3 regions of the Photobacterium piscicola genome follow, and region 2 is predicted to be linked to each of the others. Evidence: predicted binding sites of a transcription regulator. Region 2 holds the regulator's gene; each other region holds the start of a gene.
What was found. Region 2 encodes CRP, which controls carbon source genes, mostly activating them, when cyclic AMP is high. Its sites were predicted from a motif close to TGTGANNNNNNTCACA; they were not measured.

Region 1 (5,609 bases), 980 kb from region 2:
TGTACATCAAGCGTAGCAATTAATGCTTTATTGAGTGGCGTTTTCTCTGTTGTGATTAGTAACTTTCCAGCACCATACCAATGAATTCCTTCCCATTGTGAATAATTACCTAATCGCTTATAAATGCCCGTTGACCAATCTGGTTTATCATCCTTCACTTTTACAAGCCAAATAAATGAATAACCTAGATATATATTTCGGCGATAACCAATAAACGCCAATGTTGCTGTTTCAGGATTATAATCAACCCCTGTAATTAACCCTTTACTAGGGTATTCAGCGACCGGATTTAAATGCTGGACTTTATTTACTTCGCCTTTATCTATTTGATAAAGTCGAGTTTTCTCATCTTTCCAGTTTTTTGAAAATAACCATATCTGGTCACCAACAACCGTAATGGCTTCACTGTCATAGTTATGTTTGTTAAACCAACCTTTAGTAAAATCATTATATTGAAATTGTATTTTTGCCGCTGGTGTTACTGCTTGTTGTTGATTGAGGCCTTTTTGCTCTATTTTATAAATAACACCACCATTGCGTATAGTAAGGTTATTACCAATATCGCCAACATATAAAAATTGCTGATCTTGCGCTAAATCTTCCCAATCATAATTACGACTATTATTTACTTTTACGATTTGTGCAATACCCGTCATATCATGATTTAAACGATAAAGTTTATTATCACCATACGTATCGTTATGCGTCCAAATATCACCATTAATAATAGCCAAACCAGAGGTTTCGCTTATCTTTTTAGGCATATATGCCAAAATATCCACATAAAGAACATTACGTACAAAATAAGTGGCACCAAGACTACATAACAGCAGTAATAACACTACTGACAATCCAACAACAATTCTTTTTATTATCAGCATATTACCCGTATGAATTATATCTTTAAAAATTAATATCCTTGTATACTATCATTATATTGCGCGTATGAAAAACAGGAAAAAAACATACAAAAACCTAATATAAATAAGCAAATTTCACCATTACCAACCATAATTAATCTTAAACATATAAATTCCGTTCACTTCGGTATGGCAGCTAAATAATGATTAATATTCCACACCTCATTAAATATAAATACGGGCTCGCCGCATTGTGTTTACTATTAGTAAGTTTCCAGACTCACGCTGTTCAATTAGCACCACTTAGTGGCTCTGAATATGTGGGTGATTTAGCTGAATTAGAAAAAAAGCGGGTATTGCGAGTATTGGTTGCAGCAGATCTCGGTTTTTACTATATAGAAGATGGTATAACTAAAGGTATTATTGCCGATTTATTGCAGCATTTTGAGAAAGACATTCATAAAACACACCCAAAAATGCACTTACAAATTATTCCTGTCCATCGAGATAAATTGTTACCTTATATAGTTAAAGGCTTAGGCGACTTAGCCATTGCCAATATTACAATAACAACTGAACGTAAAAAACAAGTTGATTTTAGTCAACCTGTACTTACCAATATATCAGAAGTACTTATTAACAATATTAAACAGCCCCCCTTTAACAAAGTAACCGATTTAAGTGGTAAAACAATCTGGGTGAGAAAAAGTTCGAGTTACTATCAAAGTTTACTCAAAATTAATAATAAATTGCGCATGCAAAACTTACCACCCGCATCAATATTGTTTATTGATGAAACACTACAAGATTATGAATTATTAGAACTTATAAATTTAGAACTACTCAATGCAACAGTGATAGATAACCACAAAATAAAAATCTGGCAACCCATATTAAAAAATATCCGTGTTAATGATCATTTTGTTTTACGTAATGACGGTCAAATAGCTTGGGCGATACGTAAAGATAGCCCCAACCTAATGGCACTGGTTAATCGCTATATTGATACAGTAAAAGAAGGGACATTAATAGGTAATATTATTTACAGTAAATATATTGAAAACCATCGTTGGCTTAATACACTACTTGATCCTAATAATATCGATAAAATGGAAAGTTTATCGCATATTTTCTTTCGCTATTCAAAACAATACGACTTTGATTATTTAATGTTAATGGCGCAAGGTTTTCAAGAATCAGGGCTAAATCAACATAAAGTATCAAACAAAGGTGCCGTCGGTATCATGCAGGTACTACCCAGCACTGCTCGTGACCCTAGTGTAGATATTCCTAATATATATACATCAAAAAACAATATTCATGCTGGTGTAAAATATATGCGTTATTTACAAGACCAATATTTTAGCAGTGATGAAATTGATTATGATAATAAAATGTATCTCTCACTCGCTGCTTACAATGCAGGCCCTGGCAATATCAATAAAATGCGGCGTTATGCCAAAGAACAAGGTTATAACCCTAACGTTTGGTTTAATAATGTTGAACTTATTACCCGTAAACATATTGGATCACAACCGATTGTCTATGTGAATAACATCAATCGTTATTTCATTGTTTACAAACAAATAATGAAACTACAACGTTTCCGTGACTCTGGTATTCGCCCTTTTATTCCACCCTATAGATTTGATGCTCCAGTGTTATTTAAATAGCACATCAAAAATCAGTCATAATCACCATTAGCAATATGCACAATAGTGATTATGATTTTAAATTAGGTAGTGATAAATGTTTAGTTCGGCGATCATGTTTATGGAAATACCATAATTTACGGTTTTTGGATGATTTTTTCATTACAGCACCTGTAACAAGACTAATAGAGTAAATATCATTCTATTATCTATTGATAATGTAAATTAATACCAGTCGCAATCATAACTCATATTTCCAATATTACATTTTAATATTAGTACGATAAATTCACTCACAATATTAGCATTACTCTTTACCCTTCCAGATAGAAAATACTTAATTTAAAAAACTTTGCCTCATAATAAGCCATAACAACCTAATTAACTTAAATATTTCAATCACATAACATGAAACAAATCACAAAACATAATGGAGTTACATTCAGTGTCTTCATTATTATTCTTATTTTTATCACCATATTCAAACAAATAGCAAGCGATTGCGCAAACGTGAAAAATTAGTTTTTGTCAATTGCAAAAAAAACTACTGGATTAAAAATGCGATATATATCACTTTATCGAAGAATGAAATCATTCAGCATACACACATAAACAGATAATAATCACACTGAGCACAATCCAATATGGTCTATTTACACTTTATACTCGGGTTAGTCGTTATTGCAGTATTAGCTTTACTTGCCAGCAACAACCGAAAGAACATCAAATATCGCTATATTATTCAGCTACTTATAATAGAGCTGGCACTTGCTTACTTCCTACTCAACTCATCAGCAGGTACAGGTATTGTAAAAGAGTTTGCAGATGCATTTAATGGTTTACTCTCATTTGCAGGTGATGGTACTAATTTTGTGTTCGGTAATTTATCGAATAACAATGATTTTAACTTCTTCCTAAGTGTATTAATGCCGATTGTTTTCATTTCCGCATTAATTGGTATTCTGCAACATATCAAAGTATTACCTTACATCATTAAAGCGTTAGGTTTCTTGTTATCTAAAGTCAATGGCATGGGCAAACTAGAATCATTCAATGCAATCAGTGCATTAATGGTTGGTCAGTCTGAAAACTTTATCACGTATAAAAACATTTTAGGCGGAATGTCAGAGCGTCGTATGTACACCCTTGCAGCGACGGCAATGTCAACGGTTTCTATGTCTATCGTTGGCTCATACATGAAGCTTATCGACCCAAAATATGTTGTTGCTGCATTGTTTTTAAACATGTTCAGTACCTTCATCATTCTGTCTATTATCAATCCTTACGATCACGAAGCTGAGATGGATATTGATGAAATGATGGCAGCAGAAAGTGGTGAAACACTGACTTTCTTTGAGATGCTGGGTGAATATATTTTAATGGGCTTTAAGGTTGCTGTTATTGTTGCGGCGATGCTTATCGGTTTCATTGCACTCATTTCAATGATCAATGCAGGCTTTGATGCAGCATTTGGCATCAGCTTCCAAAACTTAATTGGCTACTTATTCTACCCTGTTGCATGGTTAATGGGCGTTCCTGCTCATGAGGCATTACAAGCTGGTAGTATTATGGCAACCAAACTTGTAACTAATGAATTTGTTGCAATGATGGACCTTCAAAAACAAGTAGGTACTTTGTCTGCGCACACTGTTGGTACGGTTTCTATCTTCCTTGTGTCATTCGCAAACTTCAGCTCTATCGGTATTATTGCTGGTGCGGTTAAAGGTGTGAACGAAGAGAAAGGTAATATGGTTGCTCGCTTTGGCTTACGCCTACTTTATGGCTCAACCTTAGTTAGTATTTTATCTGCATTAATTGCCAACATTATGTTATAGCAGTATCAATCAGTGGCAGGGTTTATTAAGCCCTGCCATTTAATTATATAAGAATCAACATCTTCAATTTTTCATTCCAGCCTACAACCTCTATTTTTCACTAATATGCGATTTATTCCACTGCACTTAATTAAATAAGTAATATTAACTTCCAATTTTAGCCCCTTTCATTTGTATGATAAATAATTTAGATTTTATGCTACTCATCACATTAAATTCGATTTAGCGAAAACATGTCCTGAGCCGATCAACAATTATAACCATGAGGCTTATATGTCAAATAAAACCATTTCAGGTGCAGAACTTGTCGTTGAAACCCTAAAGGCACATGACGTTCCCCACATTTTTGGTATTCCTGGTGCTAAAATCGATGCTGTGTTTGATGCCGTATGTGATAACGGTCCTGAAATCATTATTTGTCACCACGAACAAAACGCAGCTTTCATGGCAGCCGCAACAGGTCGTTTAACAGGCAAAGCTGGTGTTTGTCTTGCAACCTCAGGTCCTGGCGCATCAAATCTCGTGACAGGTGTTGCTACGGCAAATAGTGAAGGTGATCCTGTTGTTGCACTTGCTGGTGCGGTTCCCCTTTCGATGTATTCCCATAATACGCACCAATCAATGGATACTCGTTCTCTGTTTAACCCTATTACTAAGTTTTCCGCTGAAGTAATGGACAGTGCTTCTGTACCTGATGTCGTGCATAAAGCATTTCGTATTTCAGAACAACCAACTCAAGGTGCAAGTTTTGTTAGCCTTCCTCAGGATGTACTAACCAACCAAATCCCTTTTATTCCAGTACAACAACCAAAACCAATTTTATTTGGTGGTGCGCACCCACAAGCTATCCGTCAAGCGGCTGATCTTATTAACGCAGCTAAAAATCCAGTATTATTATTAGGTATGGATGCGAGTCAGCCTTTTGTTACAGGTGCTATTCGTCAATTACTTGAACAAACTAAAATTGCCGTGGTAAATACTTTTGCTGCTGCAGGTGTCATTTCACATAATTTATATGATTGTTTTCTTGGTCGCGTGGGTTTATTTAAAAACCAACCAGGTGATATTGCATTAAACAATGCTGATTTAATTATTACTATTGGTTATAGCCCAATTGAATACGATCCAATCTTATGGAATAAAGACGGTAAAACACCTATTATCCATGTGGGTTATCAACAAGCTGATTTAGAAGCTAGCTATAACCCAATTTCGGAAGTCGTTGGTGATCTTGCGGTCTCTGTTGCTTCTATTGCTGCTGA
Region 2 (5,609 bases):
TTGAACATATTCGTGCTGGTATTGTGAATCGAAACCGACCCTTAACGGGAGCGAGTGGTGATGCACCTTTTGGTGGCCCAGGCGCATCAGGAAATCTTCGCCCAAGTGCTTATTATGCTGCGGACTATTGTGCTTATCCTATGGCGTCTGTTGAAGGGGATGATGTGCAATTACCGTCTCAATTAGCGCCAGGAGTAAGCTTGAGCTAAGGTTTAATGAGTGATAATGCTTTCAATAGGCAGGCTGATTATGGAATCTATTACCCAACTTTTTGATGGTTTATGGCACGATTATAGTCACCGCTTATGCCCTTCAGCGGTGCAAATACAGCAGTTGTTAACCGAGGACACAGCATTACTTAATGATCATATTGCATTGCGCAGCTTTGGGTTACCGAAGTGTGGCTTAGCCGTACTGGCTGCGCCATTTATTGCTTTGGGTTACCAACCGCAAGCAAAATATCATTTTAGTGCCAAAAAGCTGTATGCCGAATCCTTTATTCATGCAAACCCGGTGTTGCCAAAAGTCTTTATTAGCGAATTACAATTAGCGGGGTGCTCGGCTGAATTACAACATACGATACGAGCCTTGCTTGATCAGGTTGATGATGATTATTTTCGCCAACCTGATTTTATTTATCGTGGCCGTCCATGGCAACTTGACTTTGCGACCTATCAATTTTTAGCGGCTGAAAGTGAATATGCAGCGTGGGTTGCGGCACACGGTTTTGGCGCTAACCATTTTACGGTGAGTATTAATCAATTAGAACAGTTCTCTAATCTTGAAGAGGTTAATCATTTATTGCGCCATAACCAGTTTGTTATTAATCAAGCGGGCGGGGAAATAAAAGGTAATGCTGAGGTGATGTTGGAACAATCAGCAACCATGGCTGACAAGGTGGGGGTCAGTTTTCGAGATGGTATTCATAACATCCCTGGTGGATTTTATGAATTTGCAAAACGCCATCCCCAAGCGAATGGTGAGTTATATTCAGGGTTTGTGGTTGCTTCGGCGAATAAAATTTTTGAAAGTACAGATCGTTAATTGTAAGCCAAATAAACAGTGCTTAGCGCATAAGCACTGTTGTTGAAGGGTTAGTTATCCAGTGGTGAAGCCCAAACACCTGATTCATCTGCAGGGCAGCGACGTAATCCGGTTTGTTGTTCGAGATAACAGCGACTATCACTAAACCCTGTCATTTCAATGGTTGTTGGCTGACTAGTTAATATCCCAGGTACCGTGGTGTAACTGTTAACTGAAAAGCGTTCAATATCCATATTGACCATCATCGATTTAAAATCCATTTGTGAGCAAAATGTAGCATAAATAGATGTTATTACAAGTTAAAATTTAACACTAATGCCTGAGTGTTCAATGATTGTTTTACGGTGATCATCTGGGGAGTGATAAAAAAAAACCGCAGGCATAAGCTGCGGTTTCATCGGTGATTTTGGTATGACTAAAATAATTAGCGTGTACCGTAAACCACAATAGTCTTGCCATGAGCAGAAATAAGATTTTGCTCTTCTAGCATTTTAAGAATACGGCCGACTGTTTCGCGAGAACAACCTACGATCTGACCAATTTCTTGACGAGTGATCTTAATTTGCATGCCATCAGGGTGTGTCATTGCATCAGGTTGTTTTGCAAGATTCAGTAATGTCTGTGCAATACGACCTGTAACATCAAGGAACGCAAGATCACCCACTTTTTGACTTGTCACTTGTAGACGACATGCCATTTGAGCAGATAGACGCATTAGAATATCTGGGTTAACTTGAATTAATTGACGGAATTTTTTAAATGAAATTTCTGCAACTTCACAAGGGCTTTTTGCGCGAACCCAAGCTGTACGTTCTTGGTCTTCTTCGAACAAGCCGAGTTCACCAATAAAGTCGCCCTGGTTTAGGTAAGAAAGGATCATCTCCTTACCTTCTTCATCCTTGATTAATACAGCAACAGAACCCTTCACGATGTAGTACAAAGTCTCTGCTTTTTCACCTGCGTGAATTAACGTGCTCTTTGATGGATATTTGTGAATGTGACAATGGGAAAGAAACCACTCTAAAGTTGGATCTGTTTGCGGTTTACCTGGAACCATATTACTAACTTCCTCTGCATATGTTGCCCAACAATATGTTCTGTAAAGATAACTCGACAAAACTGTGCGTTGGCAGAGTTATTCACTCAGCTGATGGGCTGCGAGCTAACTTAAACTGGTTTAGAGTGTATCCTTTTTTTGGGGCTTTTTCTTGATATTGATCTCGATGACCCGCTCATTTATGAGAGATAAGTGTGCACATGATCACATCGTTGTGACTTAGTTACCAAAAGCACCGTTTCAAAGTGATTTTGCTCTCCAATTCTAGCAATAGAAATATGCAACACAATTAGCATTAAACAAAATAAATAACGTTTACATCGATGGAATTATCAACAAAAATAAGATCAAATTTTAAATAATATAGCTCAAGGATATAAAAATGCAGTCACGTGTAAAATGGGTAGAAAACATGACGTTTGTTGGCCAATCAGCATCGGGCCATAGTGTCGTTTTAGATGGTAACGGTGGTGAAAAAGGGCCAAGTCCAATGGAGTTGGTATTAATGGCTGCCGGGGGATGTAGCTCTGTGGATGTTGTTAGTGGTTTACAAGATTTACAACAGCAGATCACGGCTTGTGAAGTGAATATCTTCGCCGAACGTCGTGAACAAGCGCCACGAATTTTCACTCATGCCAATTTACACTTTGTTGTTACTGGCCATGATTTAAATGATGCACTAGTGAGTAAGGTGGTGGCTGACTCGCTTGAAAAATATTGCTCAGTTTGTTTGATGCTAGGTAAAGGTGTTGAAATGAGTCACAGCTATGAGATTGTTGTGGCGTAACTCGATGACGATGACGGTTGCTGATATCAGTAACCGTTTATCAACGAGTAGTGAGAGCTACGTCTGATACTTACTTCTGAGTATCATACAAGAAATAATGCTTACGCTATTTTTCCATTTTCAATGAGTTGTTCAAGCAACGGTCGCATAATCAGTTCCATCGCAAAACTCATTTTCCCACCAGGAACCACAAGGGTATTGTGGCGTGACATAAATGAGCCTTGAATCATCGCCAATAAATGTGGAAAGTCGACATTTTTTAAGCCACGAAACCGGATCACGACAAAGCTTTCATCTAAACTTGGAATACCTTTCGCACTGACAGGGTTTGACGTATCAACGGTAGGGACTCGTTGAAAATTAATATGGGTGCGAGAAAATTGGGGTGTGATGTAATTAAGATAGTCATCCATTGAGCGCACAATTGATTCCATCACCGCTTCTCTTGAATGACCGCGGTCGCGAGTGTCGCGAATGATCTTTTGAATCCACTCTAAGTTTACAATGGGCACCATCCCAATCAGTAAATCAACATGCTGAGCGACATTGGTTTCACCATCAACCACACCGCCATGTAGCCCTTCATAAAATAACACATCAGTATTTTCAGCTAACTGTTGCCAAGGCGTGAAAGTACCCGGCATTTGATTATAAGGTACGGCTTCATCAAAGGTATGTAAGTAACGCCGAAACTTGCCACTGCCGTCTTGAGCATATTGCTCGAAAAAGTGGGCTAACTGTTCAAAGTCATTGGCTTCTGCACCGAAATAGCTGATATGACGACCTTGTTCTTTGGCTTTACGAATCTCACAATCCATCTCTGGGCGAGTAAAACGATGAAAACTATCGCCTTCTAACCATGCGGCGTTGATGTCCATCATATTAAACATTTTGCGGAAGGCTTCAGAGGTGGTGGTCGTACCCGCGCCTGATGAACCAGTGACAGCAATAATAGGGTGTTTTACCGACATAACTCACCTTGTTGTTGTGATTAGCACAGGTTTAATAACAAATAATGGTCAGCGATAAATGTTACTACATGTTTGCTAAAATGTCGGTATTAAGTGATAAAAATGCAACTGATACCAAGTTTTAATGGTTATCGCTACAATAATGTAGTGATTACATTTGATTGCGGAGCTTAATATCTACTGATTCATGCAATTCAGAGAAAACAATTACAGCATCACCAGATTGTAATTGGCGTCGTACATAAGCCACTTTATCACTGAGGCTGATTTCAACTTCGCCATAATCAGTGCCTTCTCGTAAAATAAATTGTTCGATAAGGTTAGTGAGTGTTTCTGGTGCGATGTCTTGCCAAGGGATAATCATTACAACTTCTTAAATGACTAATAAAATAATAGCCGCAGTATATTCTTAAAATTAGCATGAAAGAAAGTCAGTCATTATTTGGTTGGGTTGTTTGATGTTGATCTAATTGTTGTTGAAACCATGCAGGCACTGTGTGCTCTAACCAAAATTGTGGTTTGAGTAAGCTGCCATTGATAAAACCGACATGACCACCGGTGGCTGATAAATCATAACGAATGTTGGCGGGTAATGGCTGTGATGGAATAACATCGCTGTTCATAAACGGATCATCTTTAGCATGAATGATTCGTAAAGGACGACGAATATTTGTCAGTTGCAGTAAGCCACTGCAACGTTGATAGTAGTCATTAGCATTTTTGAAGCCATGTAATGGTGCTGTTACTGCTTGATCGAATTGCCACACATTGTTAATCGATGCTAACTGTTGCTGATTAATGGGCATAGTGTGAGGCTGACGTTCAATCTTTTTGGCAATGGTGCGTTTAAGCGATGTTAGTAAGTAGCGTTGATATACTCGTGAGAACCCTTGCTGAATACGATCAGAACAGGAGGCAAGGTTAAGTGGTGGTGAAATCGCTTGAGCGGCAATCAGTTCGCTATTGTCACGGTAGTTAGCTAAGTAATTAATCAATACATTACCACCCAGAGATACCCCAACAGCCATAAATGGGCGTTGTGGAAATTGCTGCCGTAGCCATTGAATGAAGAAGCGTACATCTTTGATGTCACCGGAATGATAGCTTTGTGGATGACGATTTAATTCACCGCTGCAGCCTCTAAAATGCATCATTACTCCAAGCCAGCCTTGCTGTTTGGCGGCCATCAATAAGCCATTAGCATAAGGGCTGTTAAAACTGCCTTCTAAACCATGTAATAAAATCATCAATGGCTGATGATGGTTAGTGTGGTCTGGCTGCTCTGTCCAAGCAAGATCGATAAAATCGCCATCAGGCATTTCAAGGCGTTGAGTGATAGGGGTAAAGAGGGGCTGGCGACGAATAAAGCGAGGTAATAAGGTTTGTAAGTGAGGATTACCTAATCCGGTAGCAGCGCTAAATGGTTGCATGTAATGTCCTTGATCTTAATAAAAACGCCGGAGTAATAAAACTATCACTACGGCGTTAAATGATCACTCAGCGTTAAGCTGGCTTTCCATTTCTTCTAGTTGTTCTTGTAGTTCCATCCAGGCGACTTCAATGTCTTCAAGATCGGATTTAGCATCGCCTTGAAGCTTCAACTGTTCATTCATTTGCGCTTTATTTTCAGGCTCATAAATGGTGCTATCACTTAATGCTGTTTCTGCAGCGGTGATGATCGCATTAAGCTTATCCATTTGCTTTTCAAGCTTAGTGATCTCTTTGCGAATCGGTGCGGTTTGTTTACGGA
Region 3 (5,609 bases), on a different replicon from region 2:
CAATAGCTGTTCAAGTGTCATTGGTGAAGACATTAAATCCAGCGTTTGAGCTGGGGTTATTCCGGCTTTATTTTGATGGCAAAGATTATGCCAAGCACGATAAATGTCCAATAATGGTAATAAGCTGGCGGGACGCAGTTTACGTCGTGGCTCATTAATCATATGGTTAAATTGATCATAAAAACGTTGTTGATAAGCCGTTGCTGCACGATGAGTGGCAATCGTTAACCAGCGTTGTTGATCTTTTTTATTACCACCAAGATGACAGATGCCTTTATTTCCGCTTTTATTACGACTAAATGCCCACCGATCTCGCCACCATCCCATTAATACGATATCAATTTTTTCAACCTGTTGTTCGTGTTGCCATTGCTGATCTTCAACTACATAAAGTGGGTCAATAGTATGGTTATTTATGCGGTCAATAAAAATAGATAAACACGCTGAACGTAATAACGTTTCTTGCGGCATAAACACGGCTAAGGTCGACGTATTGTGATTGAGCAATTCATGCAAGTATAAAAAGTGACTATATACAGTATATTGAGGACGAACTAGACAGCCTTTAGCTGGGTAATTAATGCTGACTTGGGCACTAAGTGGGTTCTCCATATTTTTACGGGCTAAAATATGGCGATAAGTGGTATCAATATGGGCCAGTAGACCTTGTGATAACGGTGCTGCACTTGATGGATAATGGTCGTTATGAGGGGCAATAAAACGGGTTCCATTGCAATAAGCATCATGATGAGTGACCGAGGTGGCTACGGATTGTGTTTGGTAATTGACGTGTTGGCTTATCACATAGCCTGAATTAACTTCAGCGGTTGCTACCCATAATACGCCATTATTACTTTGAGGCTGCAATGGGGTCAGATCTGTTGCTAGTTGGCGAGCTTGTGATTGTTTACCTAAACGGGCATCAAAAATGGTTAATTGATGACGACAACGTGCCGCAATATTATTCAGTTGATCATAAAACGTTTTTGGGTTCATCGCCAAACGTCGACAAATTTCCCGTACGGTATAACCCGTAAATAAATATGCCAATAATTTTTGTTGTAACTGGTGTTTGTTATTACTGCTCGACCAAGGATCGACAAAGGTGTGGTGACAGGCTCGACAGCGATAACGTTGACGTTCGCCACTAAAGCCAAAAGCATGATAATGCTGACGATAGGTGAGAACAGGTAAGCCATGATGAGGACAGTGCTTATTTGAACAAGCGGCTAAACCACTATTTTGTTCTAGTTTTAAGCGTTGTTTTTCAGCGACCACATCATAATTACTGATGACAGGCGGAAAAGCACCACATTCACGGCAGATAAGCACGGGGCGTTGGAGATTGCTGTTTTGTAGTACATATAAATTAGGATCAGTACGACTAAAATTAGCACAGGCGACAGTTTTACAATAATTTAGCTGAATATTATCGCAAGCAGGTGGCAACTGATCCAGCGTCGTGGATAGTGAGGATGAAGTCATAGAGCATTGCCTAGTTGCGGTTTAAGAAAACGTAATTATACCTAAGTGAAATAATGATATAGAGATATTGTTAGCATTATCAAATTATTGAATATTTTAAATATTAGCGGGTATAAAAAAGTGGAAAATATATTCAAAGATACGTTTTCCACTTTATATCGAATTTCTATTATAAATGGTCTATGACCACAGTAACAGATTATAGATTGATTGCCGTTTCTAGCGCTACGTTCATCATTTCATTGAATGAATGCTGACGTGCTTCTGCACTTAGTTTCTCACCACGTTTGATGTGATCAGACACTGTTAGAATAGTCAGTGCTTTAGCACCAAGCTCTGCTGCAACACCGTAGATGCCAGCCGCTTCCATGTCGACACCAAGGATACCTAGTTGTTCCATCTTATCAAATAGACCAACTTCTGGGCTGTAGAATAAATCAGCAGAGAATACGTTACCAACACGAACTGCAACATTTTGTGCGCGTGCTTGGTTTACTGCTGTTTCTAATAAATGATAGTCAGCAATAGCCGCGAAATCGTGGTTAGCGAAACGAATGCGGTTAACTTTAGAGTCAGTTGAAGCACCCATTGCAATGATAACATCCATTAACTTAACATCATCATGAACAGCGCCACAGCTACCAATACGGATGATGTTTTTAACACCAAAATCTTTGATTAGCTCGTGTACATAAATAGAACATGATGGAATGCCCATACCATGACCCATTACTGATACTGGCTTACCTTTATAAGTACCAGTGAAACCGTACATGCCGCGTACATCACATACACGCTTTACATCTTCTAGGTAAGTTTCTGCAATAAACTGTGCGCGTAGTGGATCACCAGGCATTAAAATTGTTTCTGCAAAATCGCCAACTTCGGCATTGATATGTGGAGTAGCCATGAAGAGCTCCTAGGTTTATGAGTTATCAGAAGCAGAGTTTGTGCTTCAATTTATGGTAGTAGTTTATGGAATAAAATATTCAGATCTTGAGATCTAAGTCACAAAATTAAGGCTATTTTATTATTTTAGCTCCGTTGATTACCAAATCTGTTGAAAGTGTTAAGGGTATCGTTTTCTTTTTTGTGTTTGATTAAGTGTAAAAATGTGCGTAATAATATTTAACCTTATAATAAATAATGGGTTTGTTTTTAATTGGTGGTTTTTATTCTTTACCGCTAAAAAATAGGCATTTTTTAAAATGTAATGGATTACATAAGTAAAAGTGTCAATAGATTGCTTTTAAAGCGCAAAATAGGCATAGCAATAATCAAGTTTGAAAAGGGTTCTTCTTGATTCGAATCTTGGGTAGAATTAACAAAAAAGTAGGCTGAGAATAATATGTATAATTTAACCCAATTGTCAGATAGCGAAAGAATGCGTATCGAGTTAGATAAGCAAGCGTCTTATGCGGTATGGAAAGTAAAAAATGGCAAAGTAGGGTATGAGGCTTTTGCTGAATTAACCAATAATATTGAAGACGATGACGAACGCGATTTTTGCCAGCAAGCCATTACGAAATATAAAACCCTGATGGGGGTGAATTAATTCATTGCATAGCTTTGTTAAACGTTAGGGTAGAAATGATTATTTATCGACGCTTTAGCATAATCGCGATTTTTGCTCATCAGATGATATCTGATTAATTTTTGCAGTGTAGTACTATTAGCGTACTAATATCAGCTTAAATGGAGATTATTGGCTTAATATTGCGTATTATGCGTACGGAAATTAATCAAATGGTGAATGATAGTGAAGACAACTGAATTTTCTGCTCTTGATGATGATAATGATACCAATAAACCGGAATTATCATTTTCTTTACATGCAGAAAAACGTTCTGGGCATAAAGCGCCACCGGCGAATACCCCTGATTTTAGCCAACCCGCATCGCGCTCAGATGCTGGTGATGACAACATAGCGACTGAAATTATGACAAAGTCTCGTTCTAAGCGTTTGACTGATTGCCCAGCTTGTGATGGTACGGTATCTCGTCGTGCACATTTCTGTCCTCATTGTGGTGAACCTGATCCTTCGCGCCATATGCAACGAACACAATGGGTTTCTCGCATTGTATGGACCGTAATCATTGCTACGGCAACTTGGTATGCTTATACATCTTTAGTGCCACTTATTGTTGATCGTCTGAAATAATGAAGTGGCAACATACTGATTATTAAGCAATAACCCTAATAGTTGAATAATCAATTATTGGGGTTTTTTTATGATTTTTTATTGTGTTTTTTGCATGCCACGAGTTTGATTCATAGTGCGTGATCCTGCGGTACCATAGCTATTAATGTCATAACGATTAGGGGAATAACCGATACGTGCACGGTAACGACGATCGAGTGGATATAAGTTAATGTTATAATTTTCAATAAGTTGTTTGATCACCACATTCATTTCTTTTTGTGGTGTATTTTGTTCTCTAAGATAATAATAAAGATTCTCTGCGCGTTGTTGATTCATTGTGCCCTCCAATGGGAAATATTTGCTGATAAGCAAGTAGAAATACACAGGAAAGTCGATTGAATAACAGCAACGGTATTGCTGTTATGTGGCACTGATTATAATCAATATTGAATCAATGATAATTGGATGAATACTTAAATTACTTTTACTCAATTGTAATAATTAAGCACTAAGTCAGTTAATTATTTTGAAATAATAATGTGACTTGAAATATTGTTGCTTAATGGTGTTTTTTAATTAACAATAAAACACCGTTCAAATGTGAGGTGCATATGTTAAAACAAGGTATTAAAATAAAAATAGTGAGTATTGGCGTTGGTATCTTGATTTTACCATGGCTACCTTTGCTTATTAGCCAATACTCATTTATAGATACAATAAAGGATGCTATTGGTGGAATAGCATTTACATTAGGTTGGGGAATGGGGGTGCCAGCTGGTATCAGCTATGGGATCGCGATTGTTATTTTACTATTACCAATGATTGCCGTTTATTATGGTATGAAACGAATATTAACCCCCCTCGTGACCAACGAAGCAGAACGATAGATAAAAAACAAGAAGATCTCTGAGTGATCTTCTTGTTATAAAGCGACGCTTAATGTTGGTTAATTAACGCTATCATTAATGATTACGCACCTTCGAAATGGTATGTCATATCGGTGGTGTAGGTCATTTGAGTAAATAATGTATTAGTTAATTGTTCGGTTAAGGCTAATGCATCAGCAACCGTTGTTTTCTCAAAATCATTGATTAACGCTTGTGCTTTTTTAGGCTGGCGCTTGTAAATTTTAAGGTAATTCTTCTCAAGTTCACGCTGTTTTGATGCTGTTTGTACTTCAAACTTATGATAAGCGGTTTGTACGATTGGAGAGAATACTTTCCAGTTCGTCATCGCAAGTGTTTGTAGTTTACGGAAAGCCCAGTTAGCAGAAGCACTATCGGCTTTATTTGTACCAATAGTTAATGCATGAGGCACTTCTGTCATGCCTTGGTAATAAGGTAAGTAAACGCCAAGTGCTGTCATGCCATACGAGATGTATGCCACATCACCAATAGCAGTCGGTAAATTTGGACGTACTTGTAATACGTGTGACTCTTGAGTACGGAATACCGAAATTGGACGGTAAGCTTCTTTAGGGTTTTGGGTTGCGTATGGGTCGTGAGATGTTCCTTGGTAATGATTACGCAAGCCTTGTTCAACATCGGCAACACTGAGTTTCTTGGTTGGTTTTAGAAATACAGGGAAAGTAGTACCTTGGTCGATCTTGGTGGTTAATCCTTGAGTGTACATATGCTGCAAAGTCCACACTCGTGGATAGTTATATGTTACATCGTTAGGTGTGTCTTGTGAGTAAGCTGCATGGAAGTTGAAAGGTTTGCCTGCTTCTGATTTGTATAAACCATGTTGCTCGGCAAAGCTGACTAATGTTGGCGATGCCATGTAATTAGGGTTATTTGGTAAATAGGTACTTAAACGGCCTTGGTTAGCGGATACAAAATACTTATCAGCTGGAATTTTTTCAGCCATCCATTGGTGACCACTGCCCGTTTCCAAATACCAAATACCCGTATTATCAACAAATGCCACACCAAAGCCTTCTGCTGCACCTTGAGTTTCAATGATTTTACCAAGTAACTCT

Region 1: a site for CRP is predicted at 3,072-3,087, ahead of ACJZU6_RS07575 (NupC/NupG family nucleoside CNT transporter). Genes of this name have one in related genera too.
Region 3: a site for CRP is predicted at 2,483-2,498, ahead of deoD (purine-nucleoside phosphorylase). Genes of this name have one in related genera too.

What each region holds. Positions count from the first base shown of each region.
Region 1 is NZ_CP175534.1:1,580,630-1,586,238, reverse strand. Features, by position in the region: gene ACJZU6_RS07585 (hypothetical protein) at 1-881, opposite strand, end outside; gene ACJZU6_RS07580 (lytic transglycosylase F) at 1,064-2,533, shown strand; gene ACJZU6_RS07575 (NupC/NupG family nucleoside CNT transporter) at 3,157-4,347, shown strand; gene alsS (acetolactate synthase AlsS) at 4,621-5,609, shown strand, end outside.
Region 2 is NZ_CP175534.1:596,829-602,437, forward strand. Features, by position in the region: gene astD (succinylglutamate-semialdehyde dehydrogenase) at 1-209, shown strand, start outside; gene ACJZU6_RS02840 (DUF1338 domain-containing protein) at 250-1,044, shown strand; gene ACJZU6_RS02845 (hypothetical protein) at 1,095-1,289, opposite strand; gene crp (cAMP-activated global transcriptional regulator CRP) at 1,469-2,101, opposite strand; gene ACJZU6_RS02855 (OsmC family protein) at 2,484-2,888, shown strand; gene ACJZU6_RS02860 (phosphoribulokinase) at 2,990-3,859, opposite strand; gene ACJZU6_RS02865 (YheU family protein) at 4,011-4,223, opposite strand; gene ACJZU6_RS02870 (hydrolase) at 4,291-5,289, opposite strand; gene ACJZU6_RS02875 (ABC transporter ATP-binding protein) at 5,353-5,609, opposite strand, start outside.
Region 3 is NZ_CP175535.1:530,354-535,962, forward strand. Features, by position in the region: gene ACJZU6_RS17040 (lactate dehydrogenase) at 1-1,485, opposite strand, end outside; gene deoD (purine-nucleoside phosphorylase) at 1,685-2,395, opposite strand; gene ACJZU6_RS17050 (DUF3283 family protein) at 2,834-3,040, shown strand; gene ACJZU6_RS17055 (hypothetical protein) at 3,239-3,646, shown strand; gene ACJZU6_RS17060 (hypothetical protein) at 3,725-3,964, opposite strand; gene ACJZU6_RS17065 (hypothetical protein) at 4,240-4,515, shown strand; gene ACJZU6_RS17070 (C69 family dipeptidase) at 4,598-5,609, opposite strand, start outside.